DNA from 3 places in the Microbacterium sp. NPDC056052 genome. Region 3 is predicted to be linked to each of the others. Evidence: predicted binding sites of a transcription regulator. Region 3 holds the regulator's gene; each other region holds the start of a gene.
The links. Region 3 encodes LexA, which represses DNA repair genes until DNA is damaged. Its sites were predicted from a motif close to TCGAACANNTGTTCGA; they were not measured.

Region 1 (4,274 bases), on a different contig from region 3:
TCCGAGCGTGCAAAGGAGCACACACATGACGTACGAGACAGCATCCCCCTCAGGCCTGCGCCGGGTCGTGGCCGCCTCGATGGCGGGCACGGTCGTGGAGTGGTACGAGTTCTTCCTCTACGCGTCGGCGTCGACCCTCGTGCTGGGCACCGTCTTCTTCCCGCCGTCCGACGATCCCTTCAGCGGCATCATCGCGGCTTTCGTGACCTATGCGATCGGCTTCATCGCCCGGCCGCTCGGCGGGATCGTGTTCGGGCATCTGGGCGACAGGTACGGGCGCAAGAAGCTCCTGCAGGCCAGCATCCTGATTATCGGCGCGGCCACCTTCCTCATCGGCTGCCTGCCCGGCTTCACCCAGGTGGGCTACCTGGCGCCGGTGCTTCTCGTGCTGCTGCGATTCGCGCAGGGCTTCGCGATCGGCGGCGAGTGGGGCGGGGCCGTGCTCCTGGTCGCGGAGCACAGCCCCCGTGAGCGGCGCGGCTTCTGGGCCAGCTGGCCGCAGGCGGCGGTGCCCGTCGGCAACCTGCTCGCCACGCTCGTGCTCTTCGCACTCTCCGCAACCCTGCCGCAGGACGCCTTCCTGGGCTGGGGCTGGCGGATCGCGTTCTGGCTGTCGGCCGTGATCGTGCTCATCGGCTGGTACATCCGCACCAAGGTCACCGAGGCACCCATCTTCCTGGAGATGAAGGCCGCGCAGGATCAGGAGGCGTCGAAGAGCTTCGGACCCCTCGAGGTCGTTCGCCGCTACCCCCGCGGCGTGCTCGTCGCGATGGGCCTGCGCGTCGCCGAGAACATCCTCTACTACGTGGTGGTGACGTTCTCGATCGTGTATCTCACCCAGACCGTCAAGGAGGCGACCTCGGCGACGCTGCTCATCCTGGCCGGCGCCCACGTCGTGCACTTCCTGGTGATCCCGCTGTTCGGACGACTGTCCGACAGCTGGGGCCGCAAGCCCGTGTACGCGGCCGGCGCCGTGCTCGGAGCCGCCTGGGGCTTCTTCGCCTTCCCGATGATGAACACCGGCAACCCCGTCGTGATCTGGGCGGCCATCGCCCTCGGCCTCGTCTTCCACGCCGCGATGTATGCGGGGCAGCCCGCGATCATGGCCGAGATGTTCCCGACCAGGATGCGGTACTCGGGTGTCAGCCTCGGCTACCAGGTCACGTCGATCTTCGCCGGCTCGCTGGCTCCGATCATCGCGACGAGCCTGCTCGCGCAGTACGCGTCGAGCGTTCCGGTCGCGATCTACGTGGCGATCGCCTGCGCGATCACGCTCGTCGCCGTGGCAGCCGCACGCGAGACGAAGGGTGCGGATCTTCGCGCCCTCGACGCCGACGACCGCACCCGGCTGGCGGGCGGGCAGCCGGCGGAGGAGAGCGCGGCACGGCAGCGCTGAGGCGCACTCGCCTCGCAACAGCGGCGTCCCGTTCCGGGACGTCGCTGTCCTTCGCGCCGACGCACCCTTCCCGAGCTCGACCTGGCGACCCCGGGTGAACGCGCCGGGAGCGACGGCTTCGCCACCTGTTCCGCTGTCGATCCAGCCGGCCTGGATCGCGCCGGCGTTCGCCGCGTTGAAGCCGTCGAGGTTGCCGGAGTCCGTCACGATCCCCTGTGGATAACTTTCGAAGCTATCTTCTAAGATTGGTAAACTCGAGGCATGAGCAGCACACTCGATCCCCTCCTGGAGGCGACCCGCGTCCTCCAGGTCGCGTGGGGTGCCGCTCGAACATCTGCGGACCTGAGCCGCGCTCAGATGCTGGCCGTCAACGATGCGCTCGGTCTGGTGAAGCGGCTCACCGAAGGTCTGCACTCCGAGGTCGGCGGCAGGATCTCCTACGAGTCCCGCCCCGAGCTCGGCCCGCAATCACTTGCCAAGCAGCAGGGCTTCCGCACCGCGGCGCAGCTCATCGCCACCACGACCGGCGCGTCCACGGGAGAGGCCGCACGGCTGGTGAAGGTCGGCGAGGCGATCGCCCCGCAGACGAACCTCCTCGGGGAGCCGCGACCCTCGCGCTTCCCGCTGGTGCAGGCCGCGGTGCACGATGGGCGGCTGAGCGCGGCTTCGGCGAGCGCGATCATCACCTTCCTGGAGAAGATCCGGTTCGCGATCGGCGCGGCACGGGTGGCGGACGCCGAGCGGATCCTCATCGAGCGAGCGCCCGCGCTGTCCCTGGACGGCGTCCGCACCATGATCACGCGCCTCGAAGCGCAGCTCGATCCCGAGGGCGTCGCCCCTCGCGAGGACGAACTGCGCGCCAGGGCCTCACTGTCGATGTTCGAGCGTGACGGAATGCTCCACATCGCCGCGACTCTCGACCCTGCGCGCGGCGCCCCGGTCAAGGCCGCGATCCAGGGCTTCGTCTCGGCCGAGTTCGCGGCGAAGCGGGACGGGCGCGATCCATCCGCGCCCGAGGCGGACCGGCGTTCTGTCGCCGCCATCCAGGCCGACGCACTCGTGCACCTCGCCGAGCACGCGCTGACCTGCGAGAGCACCTCGTCCCTCAACGGCGCGAGCGTCGTCGTGCGCATCGGGCTCGACGACCTCAGGAACGGCACCGGTCACGGACTCATCGACGGCATCGAACAGCCGGTCAGCGCCACGACGGTGCGGAGGATGGCCGCAGGCGGCGGAGTCATCCCCTGGGTCTGCGGGGCGAAGGGCGAGATCCTCGACTGGGGACGACGGCAGCGCCTCTTCACTGCGTCCCAGCGACTCGCGCTGGCCGAACGCGACGGCGGGTGCGCGTTCTGCGGGCTCCCGCCCGGGATGACGAAGGCGCACCACATCGAGTGGTGGGCCCGAGATCGCGGCGGCACCGATCTGGACAACGGGGTGCTCCTCTGCGAGACCTGTCATCACCTCATCCACGACAACGGGTGGGACATCCGCATCGAAGGCATCGGCGTGCGGGCGAAGGTCTGGTTCCTCCCGCCTCCCTCGACGGATCCGCTCCGCACACCCCGGCTCGGTGGGAGAGCCCGTACCGAAGTGCTCGTCTGATGCACGACCGGCACGAGGATGGCGGGGTGTCCGGGACGTTGAAACCTGCGCTTCCTGGTCGTTGAGCGAGGACGGCGTACTGCACCCAGGCGGCCCGGGCGCTGCCCCAGCCGGTCTCGGCGTCCCAGCCGGCGCCGACGGATTGGGTCGTGGTGGCGCCGTTGAACGTGCGCACAGAGTAGGCGTAGCCGCCCGAGGCGTCGAGGCCGTTCGAGACTCGGCTCAGGGTGCGGCGACGTCGATCACGAGATCGCTGCTCACCGACCCCACGGCGACCCTGATCGTGATCCGGCCCGCGGCCTCGGCGTGCAGCCCGAGCGAGCTCGCCACCCCGTCGGAATCCGTGGCGGAGGTCTCGAAGCCGCCCGGATACGCCGCCGGCCCTGACAGCACCTCGAACGTCGCGTCCCGAGCCGCGAGGGGTGCGCCGTCGTCGGTCGCACGGATGACGAGCCGCACCTCGTCGCCGAGGCGCACCGCACCCTCCGGCGAGACGATGCGGATCGCCGGACCGTGCTGCGCGGCGTCGGCGGACGACGAGGCCGAGGGCTTCGCTGTTCCTGCTCCGCCCGCGGTGCACCCGGTCAGCAGGGCCGACAGGAGCACCGCCAGCAGGGCCGCCGCCCCGGCCCCCGCCGTCGCCCGGGTCACGCCGGCACCAGGGTGATCATGAAGGTCCGGCTCACCGGCCCCACGTGCACCAGCACCGGAAAGGTACCCGCGGCGAGCGCCACGATCGGAAGGATCAGGGTCCCGTCCGTGTCGATCGGGGCCGAGGCCAGCGCACCCTGCAGCAGGACCGACTCGTCCCACGACGCGATCCCGACGGCGTTCACCAGCTCCGCCGTGCCGTCGGCGGGGATCGGGCCGGCGCCGGCGACCTGGAAGATCAGCGGCGCGGTGTCCCCCGCGACCGAGAACGGATAGGTCTGCGCGTCGTCGACGGCGCCGAGGAGGTCGACCGTGATCGCGACCGAGGCCGACGCCTGCGGCAGCGCGAGCGCCGCCGCGATCACGGGCACCGACCAGACGCCGGCGGCGACGGCGCGTCGCCTGGTCCATCCGCGGTCGCTCCGAAGAGCTCCGTCCTTGTCCATCGGCGTGCCGTGGGTCGTCATGGTGCTGCCTCCTGCGTGGGTGTCTCCGCGGCGTCGGGTGCGCAGCGGGCGGGATCCGGCGTCCGCGCTCATCGCGCAGCCGGGTAGGACATCGGGATCGTGGCCATGCCGGATCCGTTCGTCAGGGTGACGGTGGCGGTCCCTGTCGGGATCGC
Region 2 (4,274 bases), on a different contig from region 3:
GGCAAGCTCTGGGATCCGATCGCCGACAAGCTGCTCACCGGAGCGGGCTTCATCGGCCTCGCGATCCTCGGCGAGGTGTGGTGGTGGCTGGTGCTCGTGATCCTCGTGCGCGAGTGGGGCATCACCGTGCACCGCTTCATGATCGTCAAGGAGCACGTCGTCGCTGCGGCGTGGATGGGCAAGATCAAGACGACCGTGCAGGCCGTGGCGCTGTCGTGGGCGCTGCTGCCGCTGCACGTCTGGATCGGGATGCCCGTGTGGTCGGTCACGACCACGGTGCTGATGGTGATCGCGCTCATCCTGACGATCCTGAGCGGCATCGACTACGTGGTGGCGCAGGTGCGCGGCTCCCGCGCGGATCGCGGCGCAGCGTCCTGATGGCCTCCGAGTCGCCTCGCGCCGCGGCCGCCGTGCTCGATGCGCTGCGAGAGCGCGGGATGACGCTCGCCGTCGCCGAGTCGCTCACCGGCGGGGCGCTCTCTGCGGCGCTCGTGGAGATCGCGGGTGCCTCGGACGTGCTCAACGGCGCTGTGGTCGCCTACGCGACGCCGATCAAGTCCTCGGTGCTGGGAGTGGATCCGCTCCGTCTCGCCACGCACGGGCCGGTCGACCCGGAGGTCGCGCGGCAGATGGCCGCGGGCGCCCGCGCGGCGCTGGCCGTGGAGGGGCGCCCGGCGGACGTCGGTGTCGCCACGACCGGTGTCGCCGGTCCCACCCCGCAGGGCGGGCAGCCTGTCGGCACGGTGCACATCGGGGTGAGCGTCGCCGAGCGCACGATCAGCCGGGCGTTCCTGTTCGGCGGCGATCGTTCCGCGATCCGTGCGGCCGCGGTGCTGGCGGCTCTCGCGCTGGTCTTCGAAGCTGTGACGGGCGGAGAGTTCGACGCCGGCGCGCCCGGGCAGGATGACAGGGAATAGAGTGCTTTTCGATGAAGTTGAGTCGAGTGTGCTCACATTCAACGCACAGGACGAAATACTAGTGTCGAACCCGACAGGTCGGGTTAGACTGACCATCCGATCCGGCGCTTGGGGCCGGGCGATGGGGGAGAGGAGGTCCCGATGATTCTCGTACGTCAGGAGATCGGTGACGTGCTGCGGGACTTCCGTCTGCAGAAGGGTCGCACGCTCCGCCAGGTCGCAGGCAAGGCGTCTGTCGCGCTCGGGTACCTCAGTGAGGTCGAGCGTGGGCAGAAGGAAGCGTCCAGCGAGATCCTCGCCTCGGTCGCCGAAGCACTCGACGTGCCCATCTCCACCATCATGCGTGAGGTCGGCGATCGGATCGCCGTGCTCGAGGGCATGCAGGTCATCCCCGACGTCGTTCCCGACGAGCTGGTGGCCTCGGTCGAGTCCGAGCTGTCGCTGCGCTGACGGGATGCGGCGCAGTGAGTTCCTCCGCGCCGTCGACGCGGAGTTCGGATCGCGTGGCGGTTCCCTCGTGGCGGACCTCGTTCTGAGCGCCGTCGGCGGGCGTACGGCCGTGCAGGCGTTGGAAGCCGGCGTGCCTCCGCGGGATGTGTGGCTGGCGCTGTGCGCCGAGACGGACGTCCCCGAGTCGCACCGGTACGGCGCGGGTCGGCTGGAGCCGAAACGGCGCTGAACCCGGTCGGATCCGGGCGCGCGGTGTTCGATCCGTTCCTCGCTCTCATCGGCGTGTCGTCGAAGACATGTTCGAGATGCGCGTATCGTCCTGCACAGATGATTTCGTGATCGGGATCTGCACGGCTTGCGGGAACCTCGGCTGAATGTCGGTGGCCCCGCCTAGCGTGTTCGACATGACCACGAGGTCATACGCCTTGTCGGAGAGCCGACCCCGGCCGGGGTGGCCGCGACAGCCTACAGGCGGCAGTTCACGAGCACGAAGGAGCACGTCATGCCCTCTCCCGCAGACCGCGAGAAGTCCCTCGAGACCGCACTCGCCCAGATCGACAAGCAGTTCGGAAAGGGCTCGGTCATGCGCCTGGGCAGCGACGAGCGTGCTCCTGTCGCCGTCATCCCCACCGGCTCCATCGCGCTCGACGTCGCGCTCGGCGTCGGCGGGCTGCCGCGGGGCCGCATCGTCGAGATCTACGGCCCGGAGTCCTCGGGTAAGACCACGCTGACCCTGCACGCGATCGCCAATGCGCAGCGCGCCGGTGGCATCGCGGCGTTCGTGGACGCGGAGCACGCCCTCGACCCCGAGTACGCCAAGAAGCTGGGCGTCGACATCGACGCGCTGCTCGTCTCCCAGCCCGACACCGGTGAGCAGGCGCTCGAGATCGCGGACATGCTCGTCCGCTCCGGTGCCATTGACCTCATCGTCATCGACTCCGTGGCCGCCCTCGTGCCGCGTGCGGAGATCGAGGGCGAGATGGGCGACTCGCACGTCGGCCTGCAGGCGCGACTGATGTCACAGGCGCTGCGAAAGCTCACCGGTGGTCTGAACCAGACCAACACCACGATGATCTTCATCAACCAGCTGCGCGAGAAGATCGGCGTGTTCTTCGGCTCCCCGGAGACCACCGCCGGTGGAAAGGCGCTGAAGTTCTACGCGTCGGTCCGCCTCGACATCCGTCGCATCGAGACGCTGAAGGACGGCACGGAGGCGGTCGGAAACCGTACCAGGGTCAAGGTCGTGAAGAACAAGATGGCTCCGCCGTTCAAGCAGGCCGAGTTCGACATCCTCTACGGCGTCGGCATCTCCCGTGAGGGCAGCCTCATCGACTTCGGCGTCGACCACGGCATCGTGAAGAAATCCGGCGCCTGGTACACGTACGACGGCGACCAGCTCGGTCAGGGCAAGGAGAACGCGCGCAACTTCCTGCTCAAGAACCCCGACATCGCGCAGGCGATCGAGACGCAGATCAAGCAGAAGCTCGGCATCGGCGGGGCGGCGGCTCCCGACGCGACAGCGGCCGACGAGCTCGCACAGCGCCGTCCGGCCTGACATGCGCATCGATGACGCTCAGCGACCGGAGTGAGCCGTGAGTGACGAAAGGGGCGGGGCATCGTCCGAGGACCGTCGCCTCGCCCCCGTGATCCCGCTGTTCGGAGGGCGCGGTACGACCGCCGATGGCGGGCGGCCGCGCCCCTCGGGCCCTGCACCGGCAGAGCCGTCCACGGGGGCGGAGTGGCGCTCGACCTGGGCTGCGGAATCTGCGGCCGAGCGTCGCGGGCCGAGTTCCCGCCACCCCGCCGCCGCAGCGCTGGCGCCGGAAGCGGCTCATGCCTCTGCGGCGGCGTCATCTGCGCCGGGCCGTCGTGGGCTGCGCGCCGTCGGCCGTCACGGCGGGGACGACGCCTTCGCCCCCGACGACCCGATCGCTGACGCGAGCGAGCTGCTGGTCCGGAAGCTCCGTTCCAAGCAGCTCTCCAGCGCGGAGGCGCGCGACGTGCTGCGCGAGAACGGCCTGTCTTCCGAGGATCGTGATCTCGTCATCGAGCAGTTCGAGCAGCGCGGTTATCTCGACGACGTCTCCCTCGCCGAGCTCCTGGTGACCGCGGGATCCGAACGCAAGGGGCAGGGGCGTGTGGCGATCGCCCGCACGCTCAGCCAACGCGGCATTCCGCGCCAGGTCGCCGACGAGGCGCTGTCCGTCCTGGACGATGACGATGCCGAGCGGGCGCTCGACTATGCACGCTCCAAGGTGGCCGGTCTGCGTCGCTACGACGAGGACACCGCGATCCGGCGCCTCGTCGGGCAGCTCTCTCGCCGGGGGTACGGAGGCAGCGTCGCGCTGACCGCCGCACGGACGGCCTGGCGTGAGACGCAGCGTGGTTCGGGCGTCGGGCGGGTGCGGTTCGAGGAGAGCTGATCCCGGAGGACGGAGTTCCACCTCACCGAGGGGCGGCCCAGGAGAAGGGCGGGGACCTTTCCCGCCAGGCGAAAGTAGAATGGCAGGCACTATGACCATTCCCCTCTCAGAGCCCACGCTCATCGCGCCCTCCGCCGCGGCGCTCGATGAGGCCGGGCAGCGGCGCACGTACGAGGTGCGCACCTTCGGATGCCAGATGAACGTGCACGACTCCGAGCGCCTGTCCGGCTCGCTGGAGAGCGCCGGCTACGTTCGCGCCGCCATGGGGGACGAGGCGGACATCGTCATCATCAACACCTGCGCGGTGCGCGACAATGCCGCCGGCAAGCTGTACGGCACACTGGGGCATCTGAAGAGCCGCAAGGACAAGCACGCGGGGATGCAGATCGCCGTCGGCGGTTGCCTGGCGCAGATGGACAAGCAGGCCGTGCTCGACAAGGCGCCCTGGGTGGACGTGGTCTTCGGCACCCACAACATGGGATCT
Region 3 (4,274 bases):
CGTTCCTCGCGCTCGCCAAGGCCGCCGACGAGGCGCCGGAGGGCTTCGACCCGCTGTCGCGCCTGGACGACCTCGTCGCGGTCTACGCCGAGGTGCTCGGTGCGCTCAAGGCCGCCGGCGCCGAGTGGGTGCAGCTGGATGAGCCGGCGCTCGTGAGCGAGTCGCTGCCCGCCTCGACCGCCGCGCTCGGCACGGCTGCGGAGCGCGCGTACGCGGTCCTCGGCGGTCTCGCGGAGCGCCCGGCGATCTTCGTCGCGGCCCCGTATGCGGCCCTCGACGCGAACCTCGCGGTCCTCGCCGCCGCTCCGATCGAGGCGATCGGCCTCGACCTCGTGCGCGGCGCGGTGCCGGCATCCGTCCCCGGTCTCGCCGACAAGGTGCTCGTCGGTGGCGTGGTCGACGGCCACAACATCTGGCGCGGCGACCTCTCCGCGGCGTTCGACACCCTCGAGGCCCTGCGCGGTCTCGGCGCGGCCGGCGTGGCCGCGGCCACCTCCACCTCGCTGCAGCACGTGCCGCACGACGTCGAGGACGAGACGAAGCTCGACGCCCGCCTCGTGAGCTGGCTGGCGTTCGCCGACCAGAAGGTCGCTCAGGTCACGACCCTCGCCAGGGGCCTCGCCGAGGGTCGCGCCGCGATCGCCGCCGAGCTCGACGCCGCCTCCGCCGCCCTGGCTGACCGGCTCAGCGCTCCCGGCGTGCGGGTGGACGCCGTCCGCGCGCGCACCTCGGCGCTGACGGACGCCGACTTCGACCGCGGCGACTACGAGGCCCGAGTGGCCGCGCAGTCGATCGCGCTCGACCTGCCGGCGCTGCCGCTCACGACGATCGGATCCTTCCCCCAGACGGGCGAGATCCGTCGCGCCCGCGCGCAGTTCACCAAGGGCGAGATCACCGCGGACGAGTACGACGGCTTCCTCCGCGAGGAGATCGGCCGGGTCGTGACGCTGCAGGAGGAGCTGGGCCTGGACGTGCTGGTGCACGGCGAGCCCGAGCGCAACGACATGGTGCAGTACTTCGCCGAGAACCTCGACGGCTTCGACGTCACCGAGAACGGCTGGGTGCAGTCCTACGGATCCCGCGCCACGCGCCCGTCGATCCTCTGGGGCGACGTCTCCCGTCCGGCGCCGATCACCGTCGCGTGGTCCGAGTACGCGCAGTCACTCACCGCGAAGCCGATGAAGGGCATGCTGACCGGTCCGGTCACGATCCTCGCGTGGTCGTTCGTCCGCGACGACCAGCCGCTCGCCGAGACGGCGAACCAGGTCGCCCTGGCGCTGCGCGACGAGATCGCGGACCTCGAGGCCGCCGGGATCGGCGTCATCCAGGTCGACGAGCCGGCACTGCGCGAGCTCCTGCCGCTCAAGAAGGCCGACCAGCCGGCGTACCTGGACTGGTCCGTCGCCTCGTTCCGCCTCTCCACGGCGGGTGCGGAGACGGCCACGCAGGTGCACACGCATCTCTGCTACTCGGAGTTCGGCGTCGTGATCGACGCGATCCGTGCGCTCGACGCGGACGTCACCTCGATCGAGGCCGCCCGCAGCCGTATGGAGGTCGTCACGGACATCGCCGCGGCGGGCTTCGACCACGGCATCGGCCCCGGCGTGTACGACATCCACTCGCCGCGCGTGCCGGACGCGTCCGAGGTCGAGGCGCTTCTGCGCCGCGCGGTCGAGGAGATCCCGACGCGTCAGCTCTGGGTCAACCCGGACTGCGGCCTGAAGACGCGCGGCTACGAGGAGACCAACGCCTCGCTGCGCAACATCGTCGAGGCCACCCGCCGCGTCCGCGAGGACGTGTCGGTCGCCGTCTGATCCCTCCGCGTCGGGCGTCTTCACCGAAGCCCCCTCGCAGCACCGAGGCCCCCTCTCAGATACGGATCTGAGAGGGGGCCTCGGTGCTGAGAGGGGGCCTCGACGTGGACGGGGTGGGATCAGACGGCGCGCAGCACCGCCACGATCTTGCCGAGCACCGTGGCGTCATCGCCCAGGATCGGCTCGAAAGCGCTGTTGCGGGGGAGCAGCCACACGTGGCCGTCCCGGCGGCGGAACGTCTTGACCGTGGCCTCTCCGTCGAGCATGGCTGCGACGATCTCGCCGTTCTCGGCGGTGCCCTGCGAGCGCACGACCACCCAGTCGCCGTCGCAGATGGCGGCGTCGATCATCGACTCGCCCGAGACCTTGAGCATGAACAGGTCGCCCTTGCCGACGAGCTGACGGGGAAGGGGGAAGATCTCCTCGACCTGCTGCTCGGCCGTGATCGGCACGCCGGCGGCGATCCTGCCCACGAGGGGCACGAGCGCGGCATCGCCGACCGAGGGGGCGGCGTCGGCGGGGTTCTCGGTCGAGAGGCCCGGCAGGTCGATCAGGACCTCCATGGCGCGGGTCTTGCCCGCGTCGCGGCGCAGATAGCCGCTGAGTTCGAGCTGACCGAGCTGATGCGTCACGCTGCTGAGGGACTTGAGACCCACGGCGTCGCCGATCTCGCGCATGCTCGGCGGGTAGCCGTACCGGGCGATCGAGGTCTGGATGACCTCGAGGATCGCCATCTGCTTCGCACTGAGGCTCTTGCGGCGCCGCGTCCGCGGGGCCTCGGAGCCGAGGTTCGCACCGTCGCTCATGCCATCTCCTTCGTGTGCGTCGGGCCCTCACGGATCCGGGGATCGGCATGGATTCGCGGGCGGCGATTCGAATGTCGGTGGTCCGTGATGGGGTCTTCGTATCGAAACCGTATCCGAGATCGGGGCGGAATCGATAGATCTGTTCGAGCGTGTCGGCGAATCATCGGAACCGATATTCGAAGACCGCTTGACAGATGTTCGAACTCGAAAGTAGTTTCGGTACGTAGGTTCGCCTCTCCAGAGGCCCGGATTCGAAGATCCTCCACACGGGATCCCGATCCGGGGAGAGGCGGACCGACACAGACACTGAGGAGAAGCACCATGAGCAGCATCACCTTTGCCGGTCCGGTTCCCGCCACGCGACTGCGGATCACCGCACGCGGTCGGCGCGTGCTCGCCGCGCTGGTCGCGCTCCCGGTGGCCGCGGCGATCGCGTTCGCGGCGCTGAGCGGCGGATCCGCGCTCGCCTCCGGTGAGCAGACGACGGGCAACACGTTCACGACCATCACCGTGCAGCCCGGCGACACCCTGTGGTCGATCGCGGGCGAGGTCGCTCCGAACGCCGACCCGCGCGATGTCGTCGCCAAGATCTCCCAGCTGAACCTCGTCGACGGCGGCGTGATCGAGGTCGGGCAGCACCTGGCCATCCCCGCGGAGTACGGCGCGACCGGACGCTGATCTTACTTCGACGGAGCTCAGCAACCGCGGTCATCTGTGCGATCGGCCACAGCCGGGCCGCCTAGCATGGCAGGGTGACTGTCTCGCTCGACGACTTACCCCTTCGTGACGACCTCCGCGGGCTGCGCCCCTACGGCGCCCCGCAGGCGCCTCTGCCCGTGGCGCTGAACGTGAACGAGAACACGCATCCGGTTCCCGAGCGGGTCGCGAGCGACATCCTCGACGACATCGCCGTCGCGCTGCGCGACGTCAACCGCTACCCGGACCGCGAGTTCACCGAGCTCCGTGAGGCGTTCGCCGGCTACCTCGGCCACGATCTCGTGGCCGCGAACATCTGGGCGGGCAACGGATCCAACGAGGTTCTCCAGCATATCCTGCAGGCCTTTGCAGGTCCTGGCCGCACCGTGTTCGGATTCGCGCCGACCTACTCGATGTACCCGCTGCTCGCCCAGGGCACGGGTGCCACCTGGGTCGCCGGCGTCCGCCACCCCGACTACGAGCTGACCGTCGACGAGGCGGTCGCGCAGGTCCGGGAGCACGATCCCGACGTGATCCTGCTGTGCGCGCCGAACAACCCCACGGGCACCCCGCTGCCGCTCGACGTGATCGAGGCGGTGTACGAGGCCGCGCGAGGCATCGTGATCGTCGATGAGGCGTACCAGGAGTTCGCCCCGAAGGATTCGCCGTCGGCGCTCACGCTGCTCGAAGGACGGCCGCGCCTCGCCGTCTCCCGCACCATGAGCAAGGCCTTCGCGTTCGCGGGAGCGAGGGTCGGCTACCTCGCCGCGGATCCGGCGTTCATCGACGCCCTGCGTCTGGTGCGCCTGCCGTACCACCTGAGCGCGCTCACCCAGGCGGCGGCGATCGCAGCGCTGCGGAATGCTCCGATCATGCTTGCGATGGTCGACGAGATCGTCGCGCAGCGCGATCGGATCTCCGCCACGCTCGAGGCCCTGGGGTACGACCCCCACCCGTC

Region 1: ACFC1J_RS11050 (DUF222 domain-containing protein) is a predicted target of LexA. The motif match lies at 1,623-1,638, and genes of this name have one in related genera.
Region 2: recA (recombinase RecA) is a predicted target of LexA. The motif match lies at 1,656-1,671, and genes of this name have one in related genera.

What each region holds. Positions count from the first base shown of each region.
Region 1 covers NZ_JBHJWV010000005.1:66,225-70,498, forward strand. Annotated here, with positions in the region: gene ACFC1J_RS11045 (MFS transporter) at 26-1,396, shown strand; gene ACFC1J_RS11050 (DUF222 domain-containing protein) at 1,658-3,001, shown strand; gene ACFC1J_RS11055 (hypothetical protein) at 3,224-3,652, opposite strand; gene ACFC1J_RS11060 (hypothetical protein) at 3,649-4,119, opposite strand; gene ACFC1J_RS11065 (LamG-like jellyroll fold domain-containing protein) at 4,188-4,274, opposite strand, start outside.
Region 2 covers NZ_JBHJWV010000003.1:370,550-374,823, forward strand. Annotated here, with positions in the region: gene pgsA (CDP-diacylglycerol--glycerol-3-phosphate 3-phosphatidyltransferase) at 1-378, shown strand, start outside; gene ACFC1J_RS08290 (CinA family protein) at 378-917, shown strand; gene ACFC1J_RS08295 (helix-turn-helix domain-containing protein) at 1,059-1,367, shown strand; gene ACFC1J_RS08300 (DUF3046 domain-containing protein) at 1,372-1,596, shown strand; gene recA (recombinase RecA) at 1,870-2,922, shown strand; gene ACFC1J_RS08310 (regulatory protein RecX) at 2,960-3,790, shown strand; gene miaB (tRNA (N6-isopentenyl adenosine(37)-C2)-methylthiotransferase MiaB) at 3,882-4,274, shown strand, end outside.
Region 3 covers NZ_JBHJWV010000007.1:27,736-32,009, reverse strand. Annotated here, with positions in the region: gene metE (5-methyltetrahydropteroyltriglutamate--homocysteine S-methyltransferase) at 1-1,814, shown strand, start outside; gene lexA (transcriptional repressor LexA) at 1,934-2,620, opposite strand; gene ACFC1J_RS13930 (LysM peptidoglycan-binding domain-containing protein) at 2,942-3,298, shown strand; gene ACFC1J_RS13925 (histidinol-phosphate transaminase) at 3,373-4,274, shown strand, end outside.